Regions from separate parts of the Mucilaginibacter sp. cycad4 genome, predicted to be linked through region 2. Evidence: riboswitches for the same ligand, from Rfam matches in the RefSeq annotation. Region 2 holds a riboswitch; the other holds the start of a gene.

Region 1 (7,654 bases), 3.2 Mb from region 2:
GCGTACTATATATAAGGTTTTTTGTATCATTCTTCTTTAAGCTTAAAGCGCAAGGCTTAAAGCTTTCCTGCTTGTTGTGTTTTTTCTTTTTAGCTTCCGGCTTTAAGCTTTTAGCTTCAATTAATAACCGGTAATTTGTAGTACTGGGGCTTTGGCTCATCGCCAAACTCAAAGTTGGTATAATCCGTTACTACATTATATAATGTATCACGTTCGATGGGCTGGCGGCTTACGTGTTTAATTAACTCTACCACCTGTTTGGTGCTCATGCCGGGATGCTGCTCTTCGGCACCGGCCATTGAGTATATTTTGGTGGTATCATCCAGCGTTCCATCAATATCGTCAACGCCAAAATTAAGCGAAAGCTGTGCTGTAGTACGGCTGATCATGGCCCAGTAGGCTTTGATATGATCAAAGTTATCCAGGTAGATGCGGGATACAGCGTAATTGCGCAAATCTTCAATTACCGAAACCTCGGGTACGTGCGACATCTGGTTATCCTTGTTACGGAACTTAAGCGGAATGAATGTCTGGAACCCGCCTGTTTTATCCTGCAACTGGCGCAGGCGCTCCATGTGGTCAACACGATGTTTATATGCTTCAATATGCCCGTAAAGCATGGTTGCATTTGAACGGCCGCCAAGCTTATGCCACTCTTCATGAATAGCCAGCCACTGATCGGCAGTGCATTTATCTTTCGAGATCTGGTCCCTTATTTCAGGGTCGAAAATTTCCGCGCCGCCGCCGGGGATTGAGTCCAGCCCTGCTTCCTGCATCAGGCGCATGCCAGTGGCGTAATCAATTTTTGCTTTTTTAAATATGTAATGATATTCAACCGGAGTTAACGCCTTGATATGCAGTTCCGGGCGGTGGGCACGGATGCGGGCAAAAAGCTCCTGGTAAAAAGGCACATCATATTGCGGCAACACACCGCCAACAATATGGACCTCGGTAACGGGCTCGCCGTCATATTTGGCAACCATGTTGAACATCTCATCCATGGTATATTCCCATCCTTCTGATTTTTGTTTCAGCAGGCGCGAGTATGAACAAAATTTGCAGTCGTAAACGCAAAGATTGGTTGGCTCAATATGAAAATTACGGTTAAAATAAGTTTTATCGCCGTGGCGTTCCTCGCGAATGTAATTGGCTAAAGTGCCAAGATATCCAAGTTCGCCCTGCTCGTAAAGCAAAACGCCTTCATCAAAAGTGATGCGTTGTTTGTCAAGAACTTTTTGAGCAATATGCTTTAAATCAGCAGATAAATTCGGATCGTTAAGTAAAAACTGTAAATTATCTGAATTATGCATCAATTAAAAATTTGACCAAAGGTACTAAAAAGCATAAAAGTAATATGCGTTATGACACATATCGGCCAAATTTCACGGTAAATTACAATAAAGTTACAGAGCCTTGATTTCGCTTATAGCGATGCCTGTTGAGCAATCATCCTGGCAGCCATTGGGTACATAGCTGGCTATTGAGATCATACCATCATTATTGGTTTCAAAATAAATGGTGTTCTTTTTCTTATCTGCTGCAAGCCATTCGTTCTTTGCTTTTTGATAAACCTGGTCCAGGGTTATTGGCGCAGCACCGGCGGCGTGCTGGTTTAACGAATTTTTATCTTCATACCATTGATCCCCTATTTTTTTTGTTGGAGGAGTATTTGCAGCTGTATATTCTAAAGTATATGAAAGATAATCTCTTGATACTACCGCGCCATTTTGAACGGTGATCTTTGTTTCGGAGCCATAGCCAAAAATTGAACCGGCATTAACGGTGTAAGTATAAGAGTTTTTGCTTTCGGCCTTAAAGTTTTGCCATGCTTTATAGCTTTTGTCGTAGGCTGTATCATTGGCATCTTTTTTACAGGCATATAGCCCTATAATAGCAAACAGGAAGATAAGGCATTTTTTCATGTGGTTTGGTTTTTAAACCTATTCGGCAAAAAATATAAAAACGCTACAGCTAAAAACAAATATTCTTGTTTATTTTGGCCGATATCATAATACAATACCATGAAAACTGAAACTATAGCCATACACGCCGGTAACCACGTTGATGAAGCAACAAGGGCCGTGATACAACCCATTATTATGTCAACCACGTTTGAGCGCGGTGAGGATGGCGGTTTCCCGGCGGGTTATATTTACAGCCGTTCATCAAACCCCAACCGCCATGCATTGGAGCATGTGCTGGCTAAGTTAGAGGGCGGTGTTGAAGCGGCTTCCTTTTCATCGGGCAATGCGGCCGGGATGTCGGTATTTCAATCATTGGAGCCTGGCACCCATATAATTGCGCCCGATGATATGTATCACGGCCTGCGCAACCAGCTTAAAACCCTTTTCGCCGGGATCCTTACCTTCGATTTTATCGATGTGAACGATCCGGAAGTTTTGCAGCAGCACATTAAACCCGAAACAGGTTTGATCTGGATAGAAACGCCTTCAAACCCTTTGCTTAAAATAACCGATATTAAAAAGGTAGTTGCCATTGCCAAAGCAAAGGGTATTAAAGTTTTATGCGATAATACTTTTGCAACACCAATTTGCCAGCGGCCGCTTGAGCTGGGCGCGGATATGGTTATGCACTCGGCCACCAAATACTTCGGCGGGCACAGCGACCTGATGGGCGGCGTTTTGATTACTGCCGAAAAGAACGATTGGTGGACAAAAATCAGGCAGGTGCAGGAAATGGGTGGCGCTATCCCCTCGCCTATGGACTGCTATTACCTGGTACGCAGTATCAAAACCTTGCCGTACCGTGTAAAAGGCCATGTACAAAATGCCCAATTGCTTGCCGAATATCTTGAACAACATCCGAATGTTGAACAGGTAATGTACCCTGGTTTGCCATCGCACCCGCAACACGATATTGCCAAAGATCAGATGCTGGCTTTTGGTGGGATGTTATCCTTTACTATTAAAGGTGATGAGAACGATACCCATAACATTATTAATAAACTTAAGCTATTCATTAAAGCAACCAGCCTGGGCGGTGTTGAAAGCCTGATAGAACACCGGGCTACCGTTGAAGGCCCTGATACAAAAACACCGCGAAACCTGCTTAGGGTTTCCGTTGGGCTGGAGCATATTGATGATCTGATAGCTGATATGGAACAGGCTTTATTGAGGTAAAAGGCAAAAGGTTAAAGGTTTTGTGAGAAAAGGATTTTCGATCTACACGAACGCTACTACCTTTTGCCTTTAACCTTTTACCTCAAAAAAAATAAAATTTGGTACATTATCCCATAATCCCTTATATTCGCAACATTATTTGGTAGCGATACCAAGGTCGATCAATACTCCGCACATAGTTCGGGTTTTGATTTATAAAGAAGCGGCGAGAGATCAGGCTCAATGACCCGCTGGCAACCCTTCAATGTTGAAGAAGGTGCCAATTCCTGTCCCGGCAAATAACACCGGGGAATATAAATTTATAACCATGAAAAGTTTAATTAAATTTACGCAACGCAACACTTTTTACACCTTAAACGGTAACGTACAATATATTAGCTCCCCTATTGGCTGTATTTGTATGTGTTGCTGCTGTTGATGCTTAGCACGCTCCTATTTTTCATTCTCTGAAAAGCGTGTTGTTAACCGGTTGTTTTTAAACCGGCTTTCCAAATCCATCTAAACATTAAAAATCTAAATTAAACACATTAAAAAATTACAACTATGTCTGCCTTAAAATTCGAAACCTTACAATTACACGCCGGCCAGGAAGTTGATCCAACCACAGGTTCACGCGCTGTGCCCATTTACCAAACTACTTCATACGTATTTAACAGTGCCGAGCATGGTGCTAACCTGTTTGCATTAAAAGAGTTTGGTAATATTTACACCCGCATCATGAACCCCACTACCGATGTATTTGAAAAACGCATCGCAGCTTTAGAGGGCGGGGTGGCTGCGCTGGCAACAGCATCGGGCCAGGCCTCACAGTTTCTTGCCCTGAATAATATTTTACAGGTTGGCGATAACTTTGTTACTTCCCCTTTCCTGTATGGTGGCACTTATAACCAGTTTAAAGTAGCATTTAAACGTTTGGGTATCAATGCGCGCTTTGCCAAAGATGATACCGCGGCAAGCATTGAAGCACTTATTGATGATAAAACAAAAGCAATTTTCCTGGAAACCATAGGTAATCCCGGCTTTACCATTGCCGATTTTGACAAGGTGAGCGAAGTTGCCAAAAAACATGATCTGCCATTAATTGTTGATAATACCTTCGGCGCGGGTGGTTACCTCTTCCGCCCTATCGAACATGGCGCTAACGTAGTTGTTGAGTCGACAACCAAATGGATTGGCGGGCATGGCACCAGTATTGGCGGTGTTATAATTGACGCCGGTAATTACAACTGGGGCAATGGCAAGTTCCCGCAATTTACAGAGCCATCTGAAGGTTACCACGGACTGATATTTAACGATGTATTTGGTATCGGCGGTCCGTTTGGCAATATTCAATTTATTATCCGCGCCCGTGTTGAGGGCTTGAGAGATTTCGGTCCCTCTCAGGCGCCATTTAATTCATGGTTGAATATCCAGGGACTGGAAACGCTGTCACTGCGTGTACAGCGCCACGTTGACAATGCCCTGCAATTAGCCAAATGGCTGGAGCAGCATCCGCAGGTGGCAAGCGTAAATTACCCGGGACTGGAATCATCACCGTACCACGAGCTTGCAAAAAAATATTTAAAAAATGGTTTTGGCGGCGTATTGTCATTCGAGATTAAGGGGAGTAAAGAGCAGGCCAGCCAGGTGATCAACAACCTGAAACTGGTAAGCCATTTAGCCAATGTGGGCGATGCAAAAACGCTGATCATCCAGCCATCGGCAACCACACATCAGCAATTATCTGCTGAAGAGCAATTAGCTGCCGGTGTTACACCAGCATCATTGCGTGTAGCTGTTGGCATTGAGCATATTGACGATATCAAAGCCGATTTTGAGCAGGCTTTTGCGAAGATTAGGGCAAGTGAGGGTGAATTAGTTTAACAATGTATAGTTTTTTTTAAGTGATATAGTAAACGTTACGTGTAGTTAAGTCTTAAGTTCTAAGTCTACAGCCCGAAGTCAAATCTTTAAAATGTTTGACTTTCGACTTCAAACTAAAGACTTTCGACTTAACACAGCGTGACAAATAACAAGAATGAACGCAGAGATATTTAAATACACTGATACTTTTGAATTTGAATCGGGCCGGCAGCTTGAGGGCTTAGAGATAGGCTTTCATACATACGGCAGGTTAAATAAGGAAAAAAATAACGTTGTTTGGGTTTGCCATGCGCTCACAGCCAACAGCGATGTGTTTGACTGGTGGAAGGGACTTATTGGTGAGGGCTACTTTTTCAACCCCGAAGAGCATTTTATAGTTTGCGCCAATATTTTGGGTTCGCCTTATGGTACTACCAGTCCGTTGAGCATTAACCCGGTTACCGGGCAGCCTTATTATCTTTCATATCCCCAGTTTACTACAAGAGATATGGTTAAAGCGCACCAGTTGCTTGCCGAACATTTAAACATCAATAATATCAGTGTATTGATTGGCGGTTCATTAGGTGGGCAGCAGGCTATGGAATGGGCTATTATTGAACCAGAGCGGATCAAAAATCTGATCCTGATAGCTACCAACGCTAAACACTCGCCATGGGGCATTGCCTTTAACGAATCGCAGCGTTTAGCTATTACTGCCGACCGCACCTTTTATGCCAATACGCCCGAAGGCGGTCAGAAAGGCTTAAAAGCCGCGCGCAGTATTGCGCTTTTAAGTTATCGTACTTATAAAACTTACGGTATTACCCAGCAGGAAGAAGCCGACGATGTACAGGACAATTTCCGCTCTTCATCATACCAAAATTACCAGGGTCAAAAGCTGGTGAACCGCTTTAACGCTTATAGCTATTGGTACCTGACCAAAGTGATGGATTCGCACAATGTAGGCCGCGGCCGTCACGGGGTTGATAAAGCCTTGAGCCTCATCAAAGCAAAAACTTTGGTTATCGGTATCTCATCAGATGTTTTATTCCCTGTTGAGGAGCAGCAATACCTGTTCAGGCATATCCCCAAAGCTGCCTTTGCCGAACTGGACTCGTTTTATGGGCATGACGGATTTTTAATTGAAACAGAAGCATTAACAAACATATTTACATCGTTTTTTAAAACCGATGTGAAAGGAAAAATTATAGAACTGCAACGTACAGCGTAATGAGTAAAAAGTTAAATATCGGCCTCTTCGGATTTGGAGTTGTAGGCCAGGGTTTATATGATATCATCAAAACAAAGCATTTAAATATCGAGATAGTAAAATTTGCTATTAAGGATCCAAATAAAAAACGTTCTTTACCGGCACATTTATTTACTACCGATAAGGAAGAACTGCTCAATAACCCCGAGATCAATACTATAGTTGAGCTCATCAATGATACTGAAGCCGCTTTTGAAATTGTTTCAAGGGCTTTAAAATCGGGCAAGAACGTGGTATCTGCCAGTAAAAAAATGATCGCCCTGCATTTGGACGAACTGATCGACATCCAGCATCAATATGGCACATCGCTATTGTATGAAGGCGCAGTTTGCGGTAGCATCCCTATTATCCGCAATTTAGAAGAGTACTATGATAATGAATTGTTGCACTCGATAAGCGGCATTTTCAACGGCTCATCAAACTATATTCTTTCAAAAGGTTTTATTGAAGGGCTTGATTACGACAGTGCATTGAAACAAGCGCAGGACCTCGGCTTTGCCGAAACTGACCCAACCAGTGATGTCGGCGGTTTTGACGCCAAGTATAAGCTGGTTATTGCTGCTGCCCACGCTTATGGCGTTGTTGTACAGCCTGACGAGGTATTTAACCTGGGCATCCAAAACCTTGCCGCTGCTGATCTGCAATATGCACGTGAGAAAAACCTCAAAATTAAACTGGTACCCGTAGCTAAAGAACTTGACGACCGCAACGTTGCCCTGTTTGTATTGCCCAAATTTGTGAACGATAAAGAGTTTTTATACAACGTTGAGTACGAATACAATGGTGTAACTGTGCAGGCTGCCTTTGCCGATCAGCAATTCTTTTTCGGGAAAGGCGCAGGTGGCCACCCTACCGGTTCGGCCGTACTGTCGGATATTGCCGCATTGCGTTATAACTACCAGTACGAATACAAAAAAGCTAAAGAAAAAACAGATCTTAATTTTACCAATAACATCGAATTAACCATTTATCTGCGTTATGATGATGAAGAACTGGTTGAAGCATTGAACTTTGAACACATTAATGAGCGTTATTATTCAGGTAGTTATAAATTTGTGATAGGAAAAATCAATTTGCAAAATCTGATCGCTAATCAACATCGTATATCTGAGAGTAAGGCTTTCGTAGCCTTTGCCGATCAGCTTACGGGGGTCAGCTTGGCATCGGTAACTAAACAACAAACAGCCGAAGTTTTTTAATAGATTCTCCGGTTGTTAATAATAGAAAAAGGCTTCTCAAATTGGGAAGCCTTTTTCTATTATGTATTTATTTTGTTATTATAAACTTATTTAGCCGGTTCCGCGGCTTCTTTAGCCGAGTTAAGGAACACAAACTGATTATCAAACATATCAATTTTGATAACGCTGTCTTTATCTACCGTACCGGCCAGGATCTGTTTACT
Region 2 (7,654 bases):
CGGCATTAGCACGCTGATCAGCATTGGCGTTGTTCTTTTTCTCTTCCTCGATGAAGGGCAGCAGATAAGCCACTGCCTTTTTCATTACACGGGCCGATTTTACCACCTGCGGCAAAAACATTTTACCCGCGCCAAATAAATCACCCACGATGTTCATGCCATCCATCAGCGGACCTTCAATCACTTCAAGGGGTTTGCTGTAGGCCTGGCGGGCTTCCTCCACATCATCGTCAAGGTATTCAACGATACCCTTCACCAGTGAGTGGGAGAGGCGCTCCTGAACGGTACCTTTACGCCACTCTTCATCACGCACTACTTCTTTGCCTTTACTCTTGATGGTATCGGCAAATTCAACCAAACGCTCGGTAGCATCCGGACGGCGGTTAAGCAGTACGTCTTCCACCAGTTCCAGCAGGTTTTTGGGGATCTCTTCATAAACTTCCAGCATCCCGGCGTTAACAATACCCATATCCATACCGGCTTTAATAGCATGGTACAGGAAAGCCGAGTGCATAGCTTCGCGCACCGTATTATTACCCCTGAACGAGAAGGAGATATTACTTACCCCTCCGCTCACTTTGGCATGGGGCAGGTTTTGTTTGATCCAGCGGGTGGCTTCAATAAAGTCGACCGCATAGTTGTTATGCTCTTCTAAACCGGTAGCAACGGTAAGGATATTAGGGTCAAAAATGATGTCCTGCGGTGGGAAACCCACTTCATTCACCAGGATATCGTATGAGCGTTTACAGATTTCGATACGGCGCTCCAATGAATCGGCCTGACCGGTTTCGTCAAAGGCCATTACAACGGTGGCTGCACCATAGCTTAAGATTTTCCGGGCCTGCTCCCTGAATTTTTCCTCACCCTCTTTTAGGGAGATAGAGTTCACTATACCTTTACCCTGTACGCATTTCAAACCAGCCTCGATCACTGTCCATTTTGAGGAGTCGATCATGATAGGCAGTTTGGCGATATCCGGCTCGGAGGCAACAAGGTTCAGAAATTTCACCATCACCGCTTCCGAATCGATCATGCCCTCATCCATGTTAATGTCGATGACCTGTGCGCCTCCTTCAACCTGTTGCAGGGCAACAGATAAGGCTGCCTCATAATCTTCGGCAAGGATGAGTTTAGAGAACTTTGGAGAGCCGGTGATATTGGTACGTTCACCCACGTTCACAAAGATGCTTTCGGGTTTTATGGTAACGGATTCCAAACCGCTCAGGCGCATATCCGGCTCAATTTGCGGGATAGGGCGGGGCGGATATTTAGCAGCCTTATCGGCAATGCATTTAATATGCTCGGGTGTAGTACCACAGCAACCACCAACGATGTTAACCAACCCGGACTTGATAAAATCATCAACCTGGTGCGCGGTTTCATGCGGGGTTTCATCGTACTGGCCAAACTCGTTAGGTAAACCGGCGTTTGGGTAAGCAGAGATAAATACACCTGCTTTTTCAGAAAGCTCGGCCAGGTGTGGGCGCATTTCCCTGGCACCTAAAGCACAATTTAAACCTACTGATAGCAGGTTGGCGTGGCTTATCGAGTTCCAGAAAGCCTCAACCGTTTGCCCGGAAAGGGTACGGCCCGAAGCATCGGTAATGGTACCCGAAATCATGATACCGCCGTTATCGCGGAAGGCAGGAAAATCCTTACCGGCAGCTTTACATTCCAGCTCATACCGTTTTATGGCGAACAAAGCAGCCTTGGCGTTCAATGTATCGAAAATAGTTTCAACCAATAACAAATGCGAACCACCATCAACCAAGCCACGAACCTGGTCATAATAGGCTTCGGCAAGGTCATCAAAAGTAACGGCGCGGTATCCCGGGTCATTTACATCAGGCGATAAAGAAGCAGTACGGTTGGTTGGGCCTATGGCACCGGCAACAAAGCGCGGTTTGGCAGGGTTGCGCTGCGTATATTCATCGGCAACTTCGCGGGCAATGCGCGCACCTTCGTAGCTTAGTTCATAGGCCAGTTCTTCGAGGTGATAATCGGCAAGGGAAATTACCTGCGTACTGAAAGTATTGGTCTCAATAATATCGGCACCGGCATCCAGGTATTCGGCGTGGATGGCTTTGATAATATCGGGCCGTGTGATATTGAGCAGGTCGTTATTGCCCTGCAGGTCGCTATGATGATCGCGAAAACGCTCGCCACGAAAATCCTTCTCGGTAAGCTGGTACCGCTGTATCATGGTACCCATCGCCCCATCAATCACCAGGATGCGTTTCTGTAATTCTTTTCTAATGTCCATTTTTTGATTTCACCAATTTTTATTTGATGATTTCACCGATTGCTTTGATTTTAAAGATTGTTAGGATCTACCGACGTCTTAAGCAAATAGCCGGTCAGTAAAAATTAAATCAGTGTAATCAGAACAATCGTTGTAATCACAAATAAATAAAAGCTTATCTCGAAAAGTCGGGTGTTGTTATGACTTTCGCTTATCTGTCCGGGCGCATAATTGCTGCCTGGTAGAATGTAGCACCTTGTGAAGCACAGGTTGCTAAGACATCGCAGGGTCTAATCCCTCCGTCTTTCTCCATAAGCACCGCAAAGTTGCGCAATAAAGTTGTCATTTGCAAGTGTATAACGTACGCTAAATATCACAGCTAAGCCACATTGTTAAACAAAAAAAGCCGCCTATGAAAACGGCAGCTTTTTGATTGAGTTTCTTAATTAGAATTATCTTCTTCTGCCGAATAAACGGAGGATCATCAGGAAAAGGTTGATGAAGTCAAGGTACAATGTTAAACCACCTAAAAGGGCCATTTTACTTGTTGATGAGGTGCCATATTCAAGACCGGCTCCTATGCGTTTCAATTTCTGAACATCATAAGCGGTTAATCCAACAAATACTGCGATGCCAACATAACTGATGATGTATTCTAACTGAGAACTATGCATAAACATGTTAAATAACGATGCTACGATAATACCAATAAGACCCATCATCATGATCGATCCAAACTTGGTAAGATCGGTATTGGTTGTATACCCTGCCACGGCCATTATACCGAAAACAACAGAGGTTGTAATAAATACGCCAAGTACCGAGCTTTCTGTAAACACTCTTAGTATATAACTTAAACTAATACCCATAACTGCCGAAAAAGCGATAAACAGCAGTGCTGCTACACCGTATGATAAACGGTTAAAGCCAAATGAGATTATCAGTACGAACGCAAGCGGCGCAAACATTACAATGGTACCTAAACCGGTATTGCCGCCGGTGGCAGGGTCCCTAAGCATTTCATATAACGCCTGGTTACCTGAAAATATGAACGCACACAAGGCCGAAAGCCCCAGGGCAACAAACATCCACACAAATACATTAGCTATGAATTTGCGCGACGCATCTTGTTCATTTAATTGTATTACGTTTTTATAAACGTATTCGGGATCTTTAATTTCCATTTTTTGTTATTAAATAATATACGAATTTATGAATAAAAAGTGAATGTAAGGTGAAGAAAGGGAGGAAAGAAGCAAGACAGTTTTGTCGTCTCTATAACAAGCACCGTCATGTTGATTACTTGTTTCAACACCTCACTCGCTAAGCCACCTGCTTAGCAAATCGCCTACCTATCCAGTGGGGTGCTGAAACAAGTTCAGCATGACCCGGTTGTTGCTTTGCCCGAAAGGCTTCCGGTAAGATTAGTTTAAACGGCGCATCAACTGCTCTTCCACCTTTTTGAAAACCTGTACAGGTTTTAGGGCTCTCCACCCAAGGTTATCAAGTTCGCCGCCGAAGTTGATGTAGTAGTCGATGTTGTTGTGTTTAAACTCATCGATTACGTGGTCGCGGAAGTTGATGCCTGCTATCCAGCCGTCCTCCACATCCTGGAACCACTCTTCGTAATAGCAATCATCGCTTGAGTGAAAGTTGAGTACGTTTTCGCCTATCAGGATAAAGTGGGTGATGCCGTTATCGATCATCAGGTCAAGTAGTTCGCGCTTCAGCAGCATGATGTCGTTATTGATGGCGTCGTTCCATTCGCCTATCAGCTCAATAATGGTGTAGCCTTTATCATAATCGGCAAAAAGCACTTTAAGGTAAAGTGTATTGGAGCCGAATGAATCCCATTGCGGGTGCAGCAGGTAATTGTATACCTGCTTGTCAAATTCAAACTCGCTGTATTCTGTTGCATAAAAAGGCGAAAACTCATCTTCCGATGCTACGTAATCATCTCGCCAGCGATAATATGGTTCAATTTCGTGCATTGTGTTAATTTCAATTGTCTGAACCTGAATTTATTGAATTGAAAAATTTATCGAATGCCAGGCATTTTCAAATTTTCAAATCAGCACATTTTCAAATTCAGCTTATTTTTTAAAATGATCAACAGCGCTCCGTACGCTGCCGTATTGTTTCAGTAACCCGGCTGCTTCCTCTTCGCTCAAGCCGGTTTCGTCCATTACCATATGTGTGCCCCTGTTCACTAATTTATGATTGCTTAATTGCATATCAACCATCCTGTTCCCTTTTACACGGCCAAGCTGGATCATTACGCTTGTGCTCAGCATATTTAAAACTAATTTTTGTGCGGTACCGGCCTTCATACGGGTTGATCCTGTTAAAAACTCCGGACCGGTTACCACTTCAACCGGGTACTGTGCCACAGCCGCAACCGGGCTGCCGCTGTTACAAACAATGCAGCCGGTAACTAAATTATGCTCATTGGCTGTTTTTAAACCGCCAATTACATAAGGCGTAGTGCCCGAAGCCGCAATGCCAACAACTACATCTTTATCATTAATGTCAAAAGCCTCCAGATCTTTCCAGGCCTGTACAGCATCATCTTCGGCAAATTCAACTGCTTTACGGATTGCGCCATCGCCACCGGCTATCAAGCCTACTACCATATCAAACGGAACGCCGAATGTTGGCGGGCATTCCGATGCATCAACCACACCTAAACGGCCGCTTGTACCGGCGCCTATGTAAAACAACCTGCCGCCGTTTTTCATCCTCCGGGCAGTGATGGTAGCAAGCGCTTCTATCTGCGGCAGGGCCTTTTCCACAGCAAGGGGAACGGTTTTATCCTCGTTATTAATGTTTTCTAAAATTTCCCTTACGGCCTGTTTTTCGAGGTTTTTATAGTGCGATTCCCTTTCGGTGGTGGTTTCCATAGCCTGTTTTCAAATAATTTATAACAAAATTCGGTAAAAATCATCAAAAGCAAGGGTGCAGGTAAAAATTATTGACCCTGCAATTGTTAACTTTGTGTGTAATAAGTTATGAAGAGGACCGCGGGTGTAATTTTCCGGACAATAATTCTGCTGCTGGTAGGGGTGATGATAGGCCAGGTGCTTAACAAGGATTTTGCCGCGCGTAACCTTGGCTTCTCTTTTGTGAGCAATAGTAAGATAGCAAAGGTACTGCAACTGGTTGACCGTAACTATGTTGACAGCGTTAATATCGATAGCATTGAAGGGGTATCGGTAAATAACCTGCTTCAAAACCTCGATCCGCATTCGCTTTATTTACCGCAGCAGCAGGCGCAATCCATCAATGAACGGTTAGACGGTGGTTTTAACGGTATCGGTATCGAATATCAGTTGCTGCGTGATACACTGATCATTACACAGGTTTATGCGGGGGGCCCGGCCGAAAAGGCAGGACTGCTGGTGGGAAGTAAGGTGATCAATGTTGATGATAAGAAGTTTTCGGGCAGTAAGCTAACGGCTACCCGTATAAATGGTGTTTTCAGGGGTGAAAAGGATGCTGAAATAAAATTGAGCGTTGTGCCTCCGCTGAGCAAAGATTTAAAAATACTTACCGTTAAGCGCGGACATGTTGACCTGAGCAGTGTTGATGCCGCCTATATGGCCGATGCCAAAACTGGTTATATCAAAATCAGTAAGTTTTCGGCTACTACCGACGTCGATTTCAGAAAGGCGTTAACGGCCCTAAAAGTTGACGGCATGAATAAGTTACTACTTGACCTGAGAGGCAATGGCGGCGGCTACCTGAATGCTGCTACCTCATTAGCTGATGAGTTTTTAACCGACGGGAAGCTGATAGTTTATACCAAAGGTATACACGAACCCCGTACCGATTATTTTGCTACAGATTCGGGCATGTTTCAAAAAGGGAAGCTTACCGTGCTTATTGATGAATACTCGGCTTCGGCCAGCGAAATTTTAGCAGGTGCCTTGCAGGACCTGGACAGGGCCACTATTGTTGGGCGCCGGTCGTTTGGTAAAGGCCTGGTGCAGCAGCAGTTTGCTTTTGACGACGGTTCGGCAGTGAATTTAACGGTGGCAAGGTATTATACCCCTTCGGGCCGCTCTATCCAGAAATCATACAAAAACGGGGTGGACAGTTACCGTAATGAACTGGCCCAGCGCATGCAAAAGGGCGAGCTTTTTTCAGAACAAAGCAACCTGAACGACAGTGTTTTTAAAGGAACGCCATCATACCATACCTCAAGCGGGCGTAAAGTTTTTAGCGGCGGCGGTATCATGCCTGATGTTTTTGTACCGGCGGATACCAGCAGGTTTACACCGCTTATCCAGGACCTGAGCCAGCAGCAATTATTTACCGCTTATGTTGTTGACTGCCAGCAGCAATTGCTTAAAAAATATCCTACAGAAGCTGACTTTTTAAAACAATACGCCGTTAGTAATGATGACGTGGATAAATTTATCCTGTATGCTTCGCAAACCATTAAAGAAATGGATTCGCACGAAGTTCAGATCTCCAGGGAACCTATAAAAACTATCCTCAAAGCCCAGGCAGCCCGCTTTAAATGGGGGGATAATGCCTACTTCAAAGTGATCAACACCGATGATGTGGCCTTTAAAAAAGGGTTGGAGCAGTAAGGGGCTAAACAAAAAAATGTCATTTCGGGCGAGCGCGGGGGCGAAAGAGAAACCTTTTAAGCCTGACAAAGCAACAAAATACATCTTCACAGTCTGATATATGACAAATTTAAACTCGAAGGAAGACTTTGTAAAATTTATGTCGTCGTTAATCAACGATTTGAAAGTTAACCCTGATAAATGGGAAAACAAATCTTTGTTAGAATATCTTGAGGCAATCCAAAGTTGGACTGATGATATGGAAGGCTACTATGTGAACAATAATCTCCCTTTCCAAAAAATATGAACTGGAATGTTTTTGCTGATATCCTGACTGCTGCAAGGATTTATGAATAAGTATTTAACTTCTCCCAGACTTTTGAAGTCTTCAATGTAGTTAGATTGATGCTACTTCCCCGCCAGGAAAACCTCATCAATTAATTCCAGATTCGCCATAACGCCTGCCATGGTGCCGCTGTTAACCGCGTTGGCTATGGAGCGAATGCCTGAAGCACTGTCGCCACAGGCATAAACACCCGGTATGGTAGTTTTTTGCCGCGCATCAACCTGGATATGGCCCTGCTTGGTAAACTCGCAACCCAACTGCAATGCAATATCACTATGCTGCACAAAGGGGAGCCTTGCATATAAAGCCATTAATTTTATTTCGGTACCATTTTGTAGCCTGATAGCGGTAATCTGGCCGTTATAATGATCAAGTGCTTCTATTTTTTCTTCAACAATCCGGATATTGTTATTTAGGATGATGGTTTGCTGGTCGTCGGTTAAAGTTGATTTGCCATTCGTGAACACGGTTAGCTCCTTTGTCCAGTTTGAA

Evidence for each region. Region 2 has a riboswitch for S-adenosylmethionine ahead of metH (methionine synthase). Riboswitches for the same ligand answer to the same signal wherever they lie in the genome.
Region 1: another riboswitch for S-adenosylmethionine. It lies ahead of SNE26_RS08920 (O-acetylhomoserine aminocarboxypropyltransferase/cysteine synthase); the one in region 2 lies ahead of metH (methionine synthase).

Annotation. Positions count from the first base shown of each region.
Region 1 covers NZ_CP139559.1:2,189,094-2,196,747, forward strand. The annotation lists gene SNE26_RS08900 (histidine phosphatase family protein) at 1-30, opposite strand, end outside; gene mqnE (aminofutalosine synthase MqnE) at 117-1,310, opposite strand; gene SNE26_RS08910 (hypothetical protein) at 1,404-1,922, opposite strand; gene SNE26_RS08915 (aminotransferase class V-fold PLP-dependent enzyme) at 2,022-3,140, shown strand; SAM riboswitch class I at 3,330-3,440, shown strand; gene SNE26_RS08920 (O-acetylhomoserine aminocarboxypropyltransferase/cysteine synthase) at 3,684-5,003, shown strand; gene metX (homoserine O-acetyltransferase) at 5,158-6,213, shown strand; gene SNE26_RS08930 (homoserine dehydrogenase) at 6,213-7,451, shown strand; gene clpB (ATP-dependent chaperone ClpB) at 7,538-7,654, opposite strand, start outside.
Region 2 covers NZ_CP139559.1:5,416,422-5,424,075, reverse strand. The annotation lists gene metH (methionine synthase) at 1-2,263, opposite strand, end outside; SAM riboswitch class I at 2,451-2,560, opposite strand; gene SNE26_RS22020 (Bax inhibitor-1/YccA family protein) at 2,695-3,426, opposite strand; gene SNE26_RS22015 (hypothetical protein) at 3,667-4,233, opposite strand; gene murQ (N-acetylmuramic acid 6-phosphate etherase) at 4,336-5,142, opposite strand; gene SNE26_RS22005 (S41 family peptidase) at 5,251-6,837, shown strand; gene SNE26_RS22000 (NAD(P)/FAD-dependent oxidoreductase) at 7,225-7,654, opposite strand, start outside.